Regions from separate parts of the Trinickia acidisoli genome, predicted to be linked through region 2. Evidence: predicted binding sites of a transcription regulator. Region 2 holds the regulator's gene; the other holds the start of a gene.
What was found. Region 2 encodes HrcA, which represses chaperone genes, less so after heat shock. Its sites were predicted from a motif close to TTAGCACTCNNNNNNNNNGAGTGCTAA; they were not measured.

Region 1 (5,567 bases), 2.8 Mb from region 2:
GAGCCGCACGCTGTCATAGAGTGCGCTTCATGCGTTCGATCCAGAACCCCCTCCGAATTAGCTTCGGCCGCCTAGCGCGGCCTCTATCGCTACGACTAGCGTAAGCCAGGCGTAGCGCCGCGCACCGTCCGCGCGGTCCTCCCGCAGTAACCCGAGCAGTTTCCGTTTCACCCCAAACCGCAGTTCCTTCTACAACCCGTAGTCGTCAGCATTCGGCCGAGTACCGCTCGGGTGAATCGCGAAACCGCCGACGTGGCTGCATCGCGTCTCGGCACGATCGGCTAGCCGCTCGATCAGCCGCGTTTTCGCAGACGACCCGACGAACGAGGTCCGTCATGCTTCGCAACCCTGCCGTCAAATACCGCCCCTTTCCGCCCGTGCAATTGGCCGGACGCAAATGGCCCAACCGCACGATCGAGCGCGCCCCCACTTGGATGAGCACCGATCTGCGCGACGGCAATCAGGCGCTGATCGAGCCAATGAGCATCGCGCAAAAGCTCGAGTTCTTCGAGATGCTCGTCGCGATCGGCTTCAAGGAGATCGAGGTCGGTTTTCCGTCGGGCTCGCAGACCGATTTCGACTTCGTGCGCAAGCTCATCGACGAGCAGCGCATCCCCGCGGACGTGACGATCGAAGTGCTCGTGCAATCGCGTGCCGACCTCATCGCTCGCACCTTCGAGGCGCTCGAAGGCGCGCCACGCGCGATTGTCCATCAGTACAACGCGATCGCGCCGTCGTTCCGCCGCATCGTCTTCAACGCATCGAAGAACGACGTCAAAGCACTGGCCGTCGAGAGCGCTCGCCTGATCAAGGCGGAGACCGAGCGGCGGCCCGGCACGCACTGGACCTACGAGTATTCGCCCGAAACATTCAGCATGACCGAGCTCGCCTTCGCGCGCGAAGTCTGCGACGCCGTCAGCGCGGTCTGGCACCCGACGCCCGAGCGCAAGATCATCGTCAATCTGCCCGCGACGGTCGAAGCCGCGACGCCGAACGTCTTCGCCGACCAGATCGAGTGGATGGACCGCAATCTCGCCTACCGCGACGGCATCGTCCTGTCGGTGCATCCGCACAACGACCGCGGCACCGCCGTCGCCGCGGCCGAGCTCGCGCTCTTGGCCGGCGCCGACCGCATCGAAGGCTGTCTGTTCGGCAACGGCGAGCGCACCGGCAACGTCGATCTCGTCACGCTCGCGTTGAATCTCTACACGCAAGGGATCGACCCGCAGCTCGACTTTTCCGACATCGATGCGGTGCGCCGCGTCGTCGAGCGCTGCAACGCGATCGCTGTCCATCCCCGCCATCCGTATGCAGGCGAGCTTGTGTTCACGGCCTTCTCGGGCTCCCATCAGGACGCGATCCGCAAGGGGCTCGCGCAGCAGGGCGACGGCATCTGGGAGGTGCCGTATCTGCCGATCGATCCGGCCGACGTCGGCCGCGGATACGAAGCGGTCATCCGCGTCAACAGCCAATCGGGCAAAGGCGGCGCCACCTACCTGCTCGAGCGCGGGCTCGGCTTTGCACCGCCGCGGCGCGTGCAGATCGAGTTCAGCCATGTCGTGCAGCGCATTGCCGACGATTCAGGCGCCGAAGTCACGAGCGACGCGGTTTGCGCACTGTTCTCGCGCGAATATCTCGACGTGAGCGGGCCGGCCGAACGCGTCGATGCCGCTGTCCGATGGCGCCGGCGAGAGGTCGCGCGTATCGACGCGGCTTCAATCTGCGACGGCGGAGAAGCGTGGGTGCGGGCCGTCACCGAGACGATTTCGACAGCCGCGCGCGAGCGCGTGCAAGTCTGCGATTACGAAACGGTCCACACGAGCGACGGGCGCACGGCAGCTTTCGTCGCGTGTCGCGTGGACGGCCACGACGGGCGAGGCGCCCAGGGTATGCGCTATGGCGTCGGCGTGGATCTGAACCCGGCGACAGCGGCGGCCGATGCGCTCGTGTCCGCCGTCAATCGATTCGAATGGGATAGAGAGCGCGAAGACGAAGCCGCCGCGGCTTGAACGAACTTGGCGCAACCGAGCGCTCGCCCGCCATGAGCGGGCGACGCCCACGACGCGCTGCGCGACTCTACTCGAGCGCGCAGCGCGTCGCGTGCCAAGCGACGAGGCGCCAGTGGCCGCCCTCTTGCGCCTGGATGGCCGTATAGGCAATCGGGAACAGCAACGCGCCATTGTTCGCTTCCATCTCGAGCAGCGCGCGGCCCGTGACGACGCAAGTGCCGCTGCCAACGGGCACCACGTCTTGAGATTGCACCTCGATCTGCCGATAGCGTCGATGGCCGGCGGAAATGGCATCGATGAACTGCTGCTTGGTCTCGCGCTTACCGTTGGTATGGACGAAGCTCACGCTCTCCGAGAGCAATTGGTTGAGCAGCGGGACGTCGCCGTCCACCATCGCGCGAAACCGATCGCGCTCGAGCGCCCGAATCGCCTCGATCACCTTTGCCGCCATCGCTCCGCTCCCATGCGCCCGGCGCGGATGCGCCAGCGTCAGAAGTTGTATTGCACGTATAGCTGGCTGAAATTTATACCAGGATTCGGCTCTTTGATACCGCCATTCGAGATGTGCTGAAAGCGAAACCCCGCCTGGTACTGCTGACGCGCGCCAAACTGTGCGCCGACGCCGATCACTTCCGTGAACTGAAACGCCGTCGACAGCGTGTAGTTATCGGTGATCGTCGGATGCGAGAGCAGGCGAAAGCCGGCGCCCGCCTCGAGGTACGGACGGATCGCGCCCGCATCCTTGATGAAGCGCACCATCGGGGTAACGCCGAATGCATAGACGTCGTTGTGAAACGTCCCTTCGTCCGTGTGCCAGTAGCTAAGATGCGCCTCGCCCGTCAGCGAGAAATGCCAGCCGCCGATCTCCCCCCCGTTCAGACCGGGATCCCAAACAAAGCCGAGATCGGCTTTCTTGACCTTGTGCTCCGCCACGCCGAGCGCAACCTGGACGCCAAAAGTGTGGTCGGACGACGGCGCCGCCGACGCTTGCGCGTGAGCGGTCGCCGCGCCGCCGAGCAACGCCGCCGCCGCGACGCATCGCAGTGCTGCTGTTTTGAGCGGGATCAAATCGTTTTTCTTATTCATCTCGATACTCCAACGAACGAGTCACGTACCGATCGCTCCCGGTTGTACTTCCGGGGTCGAATGATCTTACTTCGTATCAATCGGCCGCATCGGTGCTGCTTCCCGCAAAACGTCGTTTCAATCCGCATCAACGCCCTGGCTGCATAGGAAGAGAGGGGGTCATGACCGAGCGCGGCAGGCGCCCGGACAACGAAAGGCGTAAGATAATCTATCGAAACCCAATTTCGATAGATGAAGGGAACTTCGTTTGGACGGTGGACTCGAATGCTTAGCACTCGGCAAAAGGGAGTGCTAATATCCCCGTGGAGTCGTTTTCGTGACTGTGCAGTCATTTGTATTACAGGAGTTTCCTAGGTGAGCAACGCTATGACCCTTCCGAATACTTTGCGCCCGGCGGCCGCTAAGGCCGCTTCGGCAGGTGCTCTGACGCTCGCGCCATCGCTACTGCCCGGGCAGCTCGGCAACATCGACGCTTACATCCAGGCGGTCAACCGGATTCCGATGCTGAGCGCCGAGGAAGAACGCGAGCTCGCCACCGAATACCGCCAGCGCGGCAGCCTCGAGGCTGCACGCGGGCTCGTGTTGTCGCACCTGCGCCTCGTCGTATCGATCGCGCGCAACTACCTCGGTTACGGCCTGCCGCACGCCGATCTGATCCAAGAAGGCAACATCGGTCTGATGAAGGCCGTAAAGCGCTTCGATCCCGAGCAAAACGTGCGCCTGGTGTCGTACGCCATCCATTGGATCAAGGCGGAGATCCACGAATACATCCTGCGTAACTGGCGCACGGTGAAGGTTGCCACCACGAAAGCGCAGCGCAAGCTGTTCTTCAATCTGCGCAGCCACAAGCAGGGGCTGCATGCGTTTACGCCCGACGAAATCGACGGCCTCGCGAAAGAACTCAACGTCAAACGCGAGGAAGTCTCGGAGATGGAAACGCGTCTGTCGGGCGGCGACATCGCGCTCGAAGGGCAGGTCGAAGACGGCGAGGAATCGTTCGCGCCGATCGCCTATCTGGCCGATTCGCACAACGAACCGACGGCCGTGCTCTCTGCGCGCCAGAAAGACAGGATGCAAACGGACGGCATCGCGCAAGCCCTCGATTCGCTCGATGCGCGCAGCCGCCGCATCATCGAAGCACGCTGGCTCAACGTCGAGGACGACGGCTCGGGTGGCTCCACGCTGCATGAGCTCGCCGACGAATTCGGCGTATCGGCCGAGCGGATTCGTCAGATCGAAGCGAGTGCGATGAAAAAGATGCGCTCGGCGCTGGCCGAATACGCCTGAGTCGATTCAGGGGCGGCCCGTCCGGCGTCGGCACGCTGCCCTGCCCGCACACGATCCCGTCGCAGTTCATGCGGCGGTTTTTTTTGTTCGCCGTGTTCTTCCGTCCTTTCCGCTTTCCCGTCTTCGCCTCTCGCTTCGAGTCTCGCATGGCGTCCCGCCAACGAAAAACGGCGCACAAGCGCCGTTTCCCGTTCGTGCCTGCGCCGCTCGAACGCGACGTTAGGCTTCTCTGCGCCTCAAACCGGCTGAGGTGAGGGTCCGCCCGATGCGGGCAGACGCGTCGCAAGCTGCTGCGCGTAGCGCGCCGCGGCCGGCCCGCAGACGATGTGGAACGTATCGGCCGATACCCAAGCCACATCGAGCGCGGCGAGCCGCTGACGGTCGACGGCCGACGGATCGCGCACGACGACACGCAGCCGCGTCGCCGCCACAGGATCGAGCGCAGCGACGTTCGTCGCGCCGCCGAAGACGGCGAGCCAGCGCATCGGGTCCGGATCGAGGGGTCCGGCTTGCCCGTCGGACACCTTCGCTGCGGCGGCCGCAGCAGCCGGTGCAACTCGCGCAGCGCCCGCGGCCGCACCGCCGGCCACCACGGCGCGCATTTCATCGGCGATCAAGTCGGCTTCGGGCCCGATCACCACCTGCACGTTGTGCGGATCGCGCTTGAGCACCCCGCGAGCACCGGCCGCCTTCAGCGCAGGCTCCGAAATCTTCTCGGCATCGGCGACGGACAAACGCAGGCGCGTCGTGCAGGCATCGATGAGCGTCAGGTTCTGCGCGCCGCCGAGCGCGGCGATGTAGCGATCCGCACGCGAGAGCGCGGCGCCGGCGGCCGGTGCCACGTAGCCGCCCGCGGCATACGATTCGACCTGCGCATCGGCCGTCGCGGGTTCGCGGCCCGGCGTGGCCATGTTGAACTTGCGAATGAAGAAGCGGAACAAGCCGTAGTAGACGACGGCATACGCGATACCGACCGGAATCGCGAGCCACCCCTTCGTCGACAGACCGTAGTTGAGTACGTAGTCGATCGCGCCGGCCGAGAACGTGAAGCCCAGATGGATGCCTAGCGCTTGGCAAATCGCAAGCGAGAGCCCCGTCAGCAGCGCGTGAATCACGTAGAGCACGGGCGCGAGGAACATGAACGTGTACTCGACCGGCTCGGTCACGCCCGTGAGGAACGACGTG
Region 2 (5,567 bases):
CACCATCGAAATGGCTTGATGGCGATGCGGATCGAATTTCTCGCCGACCGGATTGACGGCCGCGACACGCCCCTTTTCCATCGCGCTCGACAACTGGCGCAGCGTCAGCTCGACGCCCTCGCGCAGCTTCGTCGCATCGCCCGAGGTATCGGCCAGCGCGGCTTCGAGGCTGTCCAGCACAGGCAGCAGGTGCTCAGCGAAACTTTCGATCGCGAACTTGCGCGCCTTCGTCACGTCTTCGGCGGCGCGACGGCGTACGTTTTCGGTCTCGGCCTTCGCTCGCATGAAACTCTCGTTGAGCTCCGTGATCTTCGCCTGCGCTTCGACAAGCGCGGTGTCGGCCGCAGTGCCGGGTTCGCCCGACTGGCTCCGCGCAGCGGCGGTTTGCGCTGCGACGTTCTCGGTGGCGCTTTGCTGCGCGGCCCCTTCCGGAGACGGCGATTGCTGGCTAGCCGGATTGTCTTGCGTATGTTCCATGTCGCTGAAAATCGTCCAAAAAGTGAAATCGAAGCGGCGGCCGGCCGATGCGGCATTTCGCCCACCGAACCGAGCGGAGACGCCGGGCATACGACGCCCTTTGCCGAAGTACGACCATTGCCACCGCGCATCGCGGGGCAAGTGGGGGCGCCGCGAGACATTTCAAGCCCCCGGCGCCTCTTTTTCGCACCTTTTGCGCGACCTGCTCGAACCGGAAACGAACGGTAACACTGGTTACGGCACCAAAGCCAAAACCGCGTTGAGCACCATCCTGGTTTGCCCTAAACTGCTTTCATGCGTTTCACGTTCGGAACTGCTCGGCGGCGGAACGCCACAGTCTTGCCTTTCCGAAGCGTTTGCGTCCGTATCGCCTTTCTCCGTCGGGGAGTACCGTGAAACTGACCTTTGCAATCGCGGTGGTCGCGCTGGTGCTCGTCGCAGGAACCACCACCATCTGCCTGTCCGGTGCGCTGACCGCATGCACGACGGAGTACGGCGGCGCGCACGCGGCAATCGACTCGCTGTTCAGCCCTCACCTGCAAGCTTGTCGATGACGCGCCGGTCGCGCTTGGTCGGCCGCCCCTGCAGCGCGGCCGCCGGCTCCCGGTATGTGCGGCGCCGCTCGGCCTCCACGGCGCGCTTGGCTTGGCTGTCGGGCGTTTCCGCATAAAGCGTTTGCGCCACGCTCGCCGGCCCGCGCACCTCGCAAATCCCCAGTACTCGAACTTCCCAGACGATTCGCTCGATCTCGACTGCGACGAGATCGCCGACCCGCACGTCTTTCGCCGGCTTCACCGTCGCGCCGGCAATGCGCACGCGGCCTTTCTCGACGGCATCGGCAGCCAGCGAGCGGGTCTTGAAGAACCGCGCGGCCCAGAGCCATTTGTCGACACGCGTACGCGCATTGGGTTCGGTCGAAATCTTGTCTTTCATCGGAGCACCGGAAACGAAACGAAGGGAGCGCCGGCTCGTCGAGCCGAGCACGCAACGATCCCGCCCGCGCGGCAGCCGCCCTCGCTTCGCCACGTAACACGAACGCTCATGCGGGCACCCCCGCCGGCACGCCCTCGCGCACCGGCCAGCCTTGCAATTGCTGGACGACGATTTCGCCCAGCGCCGCAATCCAAGCCTCGGATGCATTGAGACAGCCGATACGATGAAACTCCTTCCCGCCGGCGTGCAGAAACTCGTCGTGCACCTCGAGACCGATTTCCTCGATCGTCTCGAGGCAATCCGCGGTGAAGCCCGGGCAGAACACGTCGGCACGGCGCACGCCCGCCGCGCCCAGCTCGCGCAACGTAGGCGCCGTATACGGCTGCAGCCACTCGGCGCGGCCGAAGCGCGACTGAAACGTCACACGACACTCGGTGGGCGTAAGCCCGAGCGCCGTCATCAAGAGCGCCGCCGTGGTGCGGCACTGATCGTGATAGGGGTCGCCGAGGTCGAGCGTGCGCTTGGGCACGCCGTGAAAACTCAGCACCAGCTTGTCCCCGCCCGCGAAATCGGGCTGGCCGCGCGCGGCCCAGTAGCGCCGCACTTGCTCGGCCAACGCCGCGATATAGGCCGGATGATCCGCATAGTGGCGAGTCGTACGCACTTCGAGCTGGTTGCGCATGCGCGCGAGCGCCGCGAAGGCCGCGTCGAAGGCCGTGGCCGTCGTCGACGACGAATATTGCGGATACATCGGCATCAACAGCACGCGCTCGGCGCCCGCGAGCTTCAACTGTCCCAGCATCGCACCGATGCCGGGCGTGCCGTAACGCATCGCGTGCTCGACGATGACGCGATAGCCGTTCGCGTGCAGCAACTGCCGCAACGCCTCGGCTTGCTTCTCCGTGTGCACGCGCAACGGCGAGCCTTCCGGCATCCAGACCGACGCGTATTTTTTAGCGGAGGAGCGGCCCCGCAGCGGCAGGATCAGCGCCCGCAGCAGCGGCTGCCAAACGAGTTGCGGAATTTCGACGACGCGCGGATCGGACAGAAATTGGGCGAGATAGCGACGCACGGCGCGCGGGGTCGGCGCGTCGGGCGTGCCGAGATTGATCAGCAGCACGGCGACGCGATGAGATAGGGCGGGCTGCGAAGGCAACTCGAGATCGAAACGCATGAGCGATAGGAAGCGCCCTAGGGCGAGGCTTAAGCGCAGCGCGAAGACGGCGCGGCTGAGGTTGACGTGAGGACCATTATAGCGACGCGATTGCGGCCGCCCATCGTCCATCCGGCCAATGGCGCGCAGGCCGGCATGCGGGCACGATAGCCATGTCCGCCACCGTGCGCACCGATTGCTCCGGATGCGCGCCGTGCGCCGACGGCTATTGCTGGCTGAGCGCGGTGGAAAGCAGGCGCGCGGTGATGTCCACGATCGGGATCACGCGGTTGTAGGCCATCCGCGTGGGGCCGATCACGCCGAGCGTGCCAACGATCTTGCCGTTCACCTCGTATGGCGCGGTCACGACGCTCATCTGCTCGATCGGCACGAGCATCGATTCGCCGCCGATGAAAATCTGCACGCCTTGCGCGTGGCTCGATACGTCGAGCAATTGAAGAAGGCTCGTCTTTTGATCGAACACGTCGAAAAGCTTGCGCAAGCGCGCCATGTCGGAGGACAAATCCGCCACTTCGAGGAGGTTGCGCTCGCCCGAAATCAGTACGGTGTCGCTCTCGTCGCTTTCCTCGGTGCTGGCCGTGACGGCGGCGTGCATCAGCGCCGTCATGTCGCCGCGCAGTTGGTCGATTTCCTCGCGCAGGCGCCGGCGCACCTCGTCGAACGAGAGCCCGCCGAAATGCGCATTGATGTAATTGGACGCTTCGATGAGCTGCGACGGCGAATAGTCGCGCTGGGTCGCCATCATGCGATTCTGAACGTCGCCTTCGGGCGTCACGATGATGAGCAAGATGCGCTTGGCCGAGAGGCGCATGAACTCGATCTGCTTGAACACGTGGCTGCGGCGCGGCGTCATCACCACGCCCGCGAACTGCGACAGGTTCGACAGCACGCTCGCCGCGGCCGCAACGACCTTCTGCGGCTCGCCGGGCTTCAAGGTCTTGCGAACGACGCGCTCGACGGCCTCGTCGTCCTGCACCGGCTCGACGGTCAGCATCGTGTCGACGAAGAGCCGATACCCGCGGGGCGTCGGAATCCGGCCGGCGGACGTGTGCGGACTCGCCACGAGCCCCAGCTCCTCCAGATCCGACATCACGTTGCGGATCGTCGCGGGGCTCAATTCGAGCCCCGAGTACCGCGACAAGGTGCGCGAGCCGACGGGCTGGCCTTCTGCGATATAGCGCTCGATCAGCGTTTTGAGGAGAGTTTGTGCGCGGGGTTCTAGCATGACGCAAAATTTTAGCCGAAGGCGTGCCCCCCGCGAGCGCGTAATGGCGCTCGAGCGTTCGCATGCGCACGGTGCAACACATAGGCCGGCAACACGCGACGCTGTGCCGGTGACGGGCGCGCCTGGCCGCCGGCGTCTTATCGGGACAACACCATTCTAGCGACAAATCGCTGCCGCGGGACGCCGCGCGCCGCCGCACCCGGTTCGGGCAAACCACGACGACGTTCTTTTCGACACACACCTATGGTGTAATGCCGGCATGGAAATTGGTAGCCAATTCAAGACAGTGGCGCTCGTTGGGCGCAGCAACACGCCAGGCATCGGTGAGCCGCTGACGGCGCTCGCCGCCTGTATCAAGAAGCGCGGCTTTGATGTCGTGTTCGAGGCCGAAACCGCTCTCGACATCGGCGTGTCGGGCTATCCGGCGCTGACGCCCGCCGAGATCGGTGCGCGCGCAGACGTCGCGATCGTACTCGGCGGCGACGGCACGATGCTCGGCATCGGCCGCCAACTCGCGCCTTACCGCACGCCGCTCATCGGGGTGAACCTGGGGCGCCTCGGCTTCATCACGGACATCCCGATCGCCGAGATGAGCCAGCGCGTGACCCAAATGCTGGCGGGCAGTTTCGAGCGCGAGGAGCGCACGCTGCTCGAAGCGCGTATCGTGCGCGACGGCGAGCCGATTTATCATGCGCTCGCGTTCAACGACGTCGTCGTCAACCGCAGCGGCTTTTCAGGCATGGCGGAACTGCGTGTGTCGGTCGACGGCCGCTTCATGTACATTCAGCGCTCGGACGGGCTCATCGTCGCCACCCCGACGGGCTCGACGGCCTATGCACTGTCCTCGCAAGGCCCGATTCTGCATCCGCAGCTCCAGGGGCTCGTGCTCGTGCCGATCGCCCCGCATGCGTTGTCGAACCGCCCGATCGTGCTGCCGGACGACAGCAACGTCAGTATCCAGATCATCGGCGGACGGGACGTGAACGTGAACTTCGACATGCAATCGTTTACCGCCGTGAAGCTCAACGACACGATCGAGGTGCGCCGCTCGCGGCACACGGTGCCCTTCCTCCATCCCGTCGGCTACAGCTATTACGCGACGCTGCGGCAAAAGCTCCATTGGAACGAGCACCCGTCCGACGAGGAAGACGATGCCGGGGCAACGTGACCCGGCGCCCGCCGATTTCCGCCGCTTCCGTACAAAACGCCGTTAAGACGACTCTCATGCTCCGCCACCTCTCGATACGCGACTTCGTCATCGTCGCCGCGCTCGATCTCGAATTCGACCGCGGCTTCACCGTGTTCTCCGGCGAAACGGGCGCGGGCAAGTCGATCCTCATCGACGCGCTCGCGCTGACGCTCGGGGCACGCGCCGACTCCGACGTCGTGCGCGCCAAGGCCGCGCGCGCCGATCTCACGGCTGAGTTTCAGGCCGGCGGCGAGGTCGCGCGCTGGCTCGACGAGCACGCGCTCGGCGGCGAGGAGGCCGGCGCCGGCGACGAGAGCCGCGTGCTGCTGCGCCGCGTCGTCGATGCCAACGGGCGTTCGCGCGCATTCATCAACGGCACGCCGGCCACGCTCGCCCAGTTGCGCGAGGTCGGCGAAATGCTCGTCGACATTCACGGCCAGCATGCGCACCAGCTTTTGATGCGGCCCGACGCTCAACGCACGCTGTTCGACACGCATGCGGGGCTGACGCCGATCGCAGCTAGTGTCGCGCGCGCCCACCGCGCGTTGCGCAACGCGCAACAAGCGCTC

Region 1: the regulator HrcA is predicted to act here: its motif matches at 3,364-3,390, upstream of rpoH (RNA polymerase sigma factor RpoH).

What each region holds. Positions count from the first base shown of each region.
Region 1 is NZ_JAFLRG010000001.1:3,591,667-3,597,233, forward strand. Features, by position in the region: gene leuA (2-isopropylmalate synthase) at 336-2,009, shown strand; gene J3485_RS16470 (nuclear transport factor 2 family protein) at 2,077-2,460, opposite strand; gene J3485_RS16475 (acyloxyacyl hydrolase) at 2,499-3,095, opposite strand; gene rpoH (RNA polymerase sigma factor RpoH) at 3,450-4,382, shown strand; gene nagE (N-acetylglucosamine-specific PTS transporter subunit IIBC) at 4,619-5,567, opposite strand, start outside.
Region 2 is NZ_JAFLRG010000001.1:800,406-805,972, reverse strand. Features, by position in the region: gene grpE (nucleotide exchange factor GrpE) at 1-477, opposite strand, end outside; gene J3485_RS03715 (hypothetical protein) at 870-1,031, shown strand; gene J3485_RS03710 (RNA-binding S4 domain-containing protein) at 1,003-1,410, opposite strand; gene hemH (ferrochelatase) at 1,517-2,584, opposite strand; gene hrcA (heat-inducible transcriptional repressor HrcA) at 2,790-3,809, opposite strand; gene J3485_RS03695 (NAD kinase) at 4,069-4,977, shown strand; gene recN (DNA repair protein RecN) at 5,034-5,567, shown strand, end outside.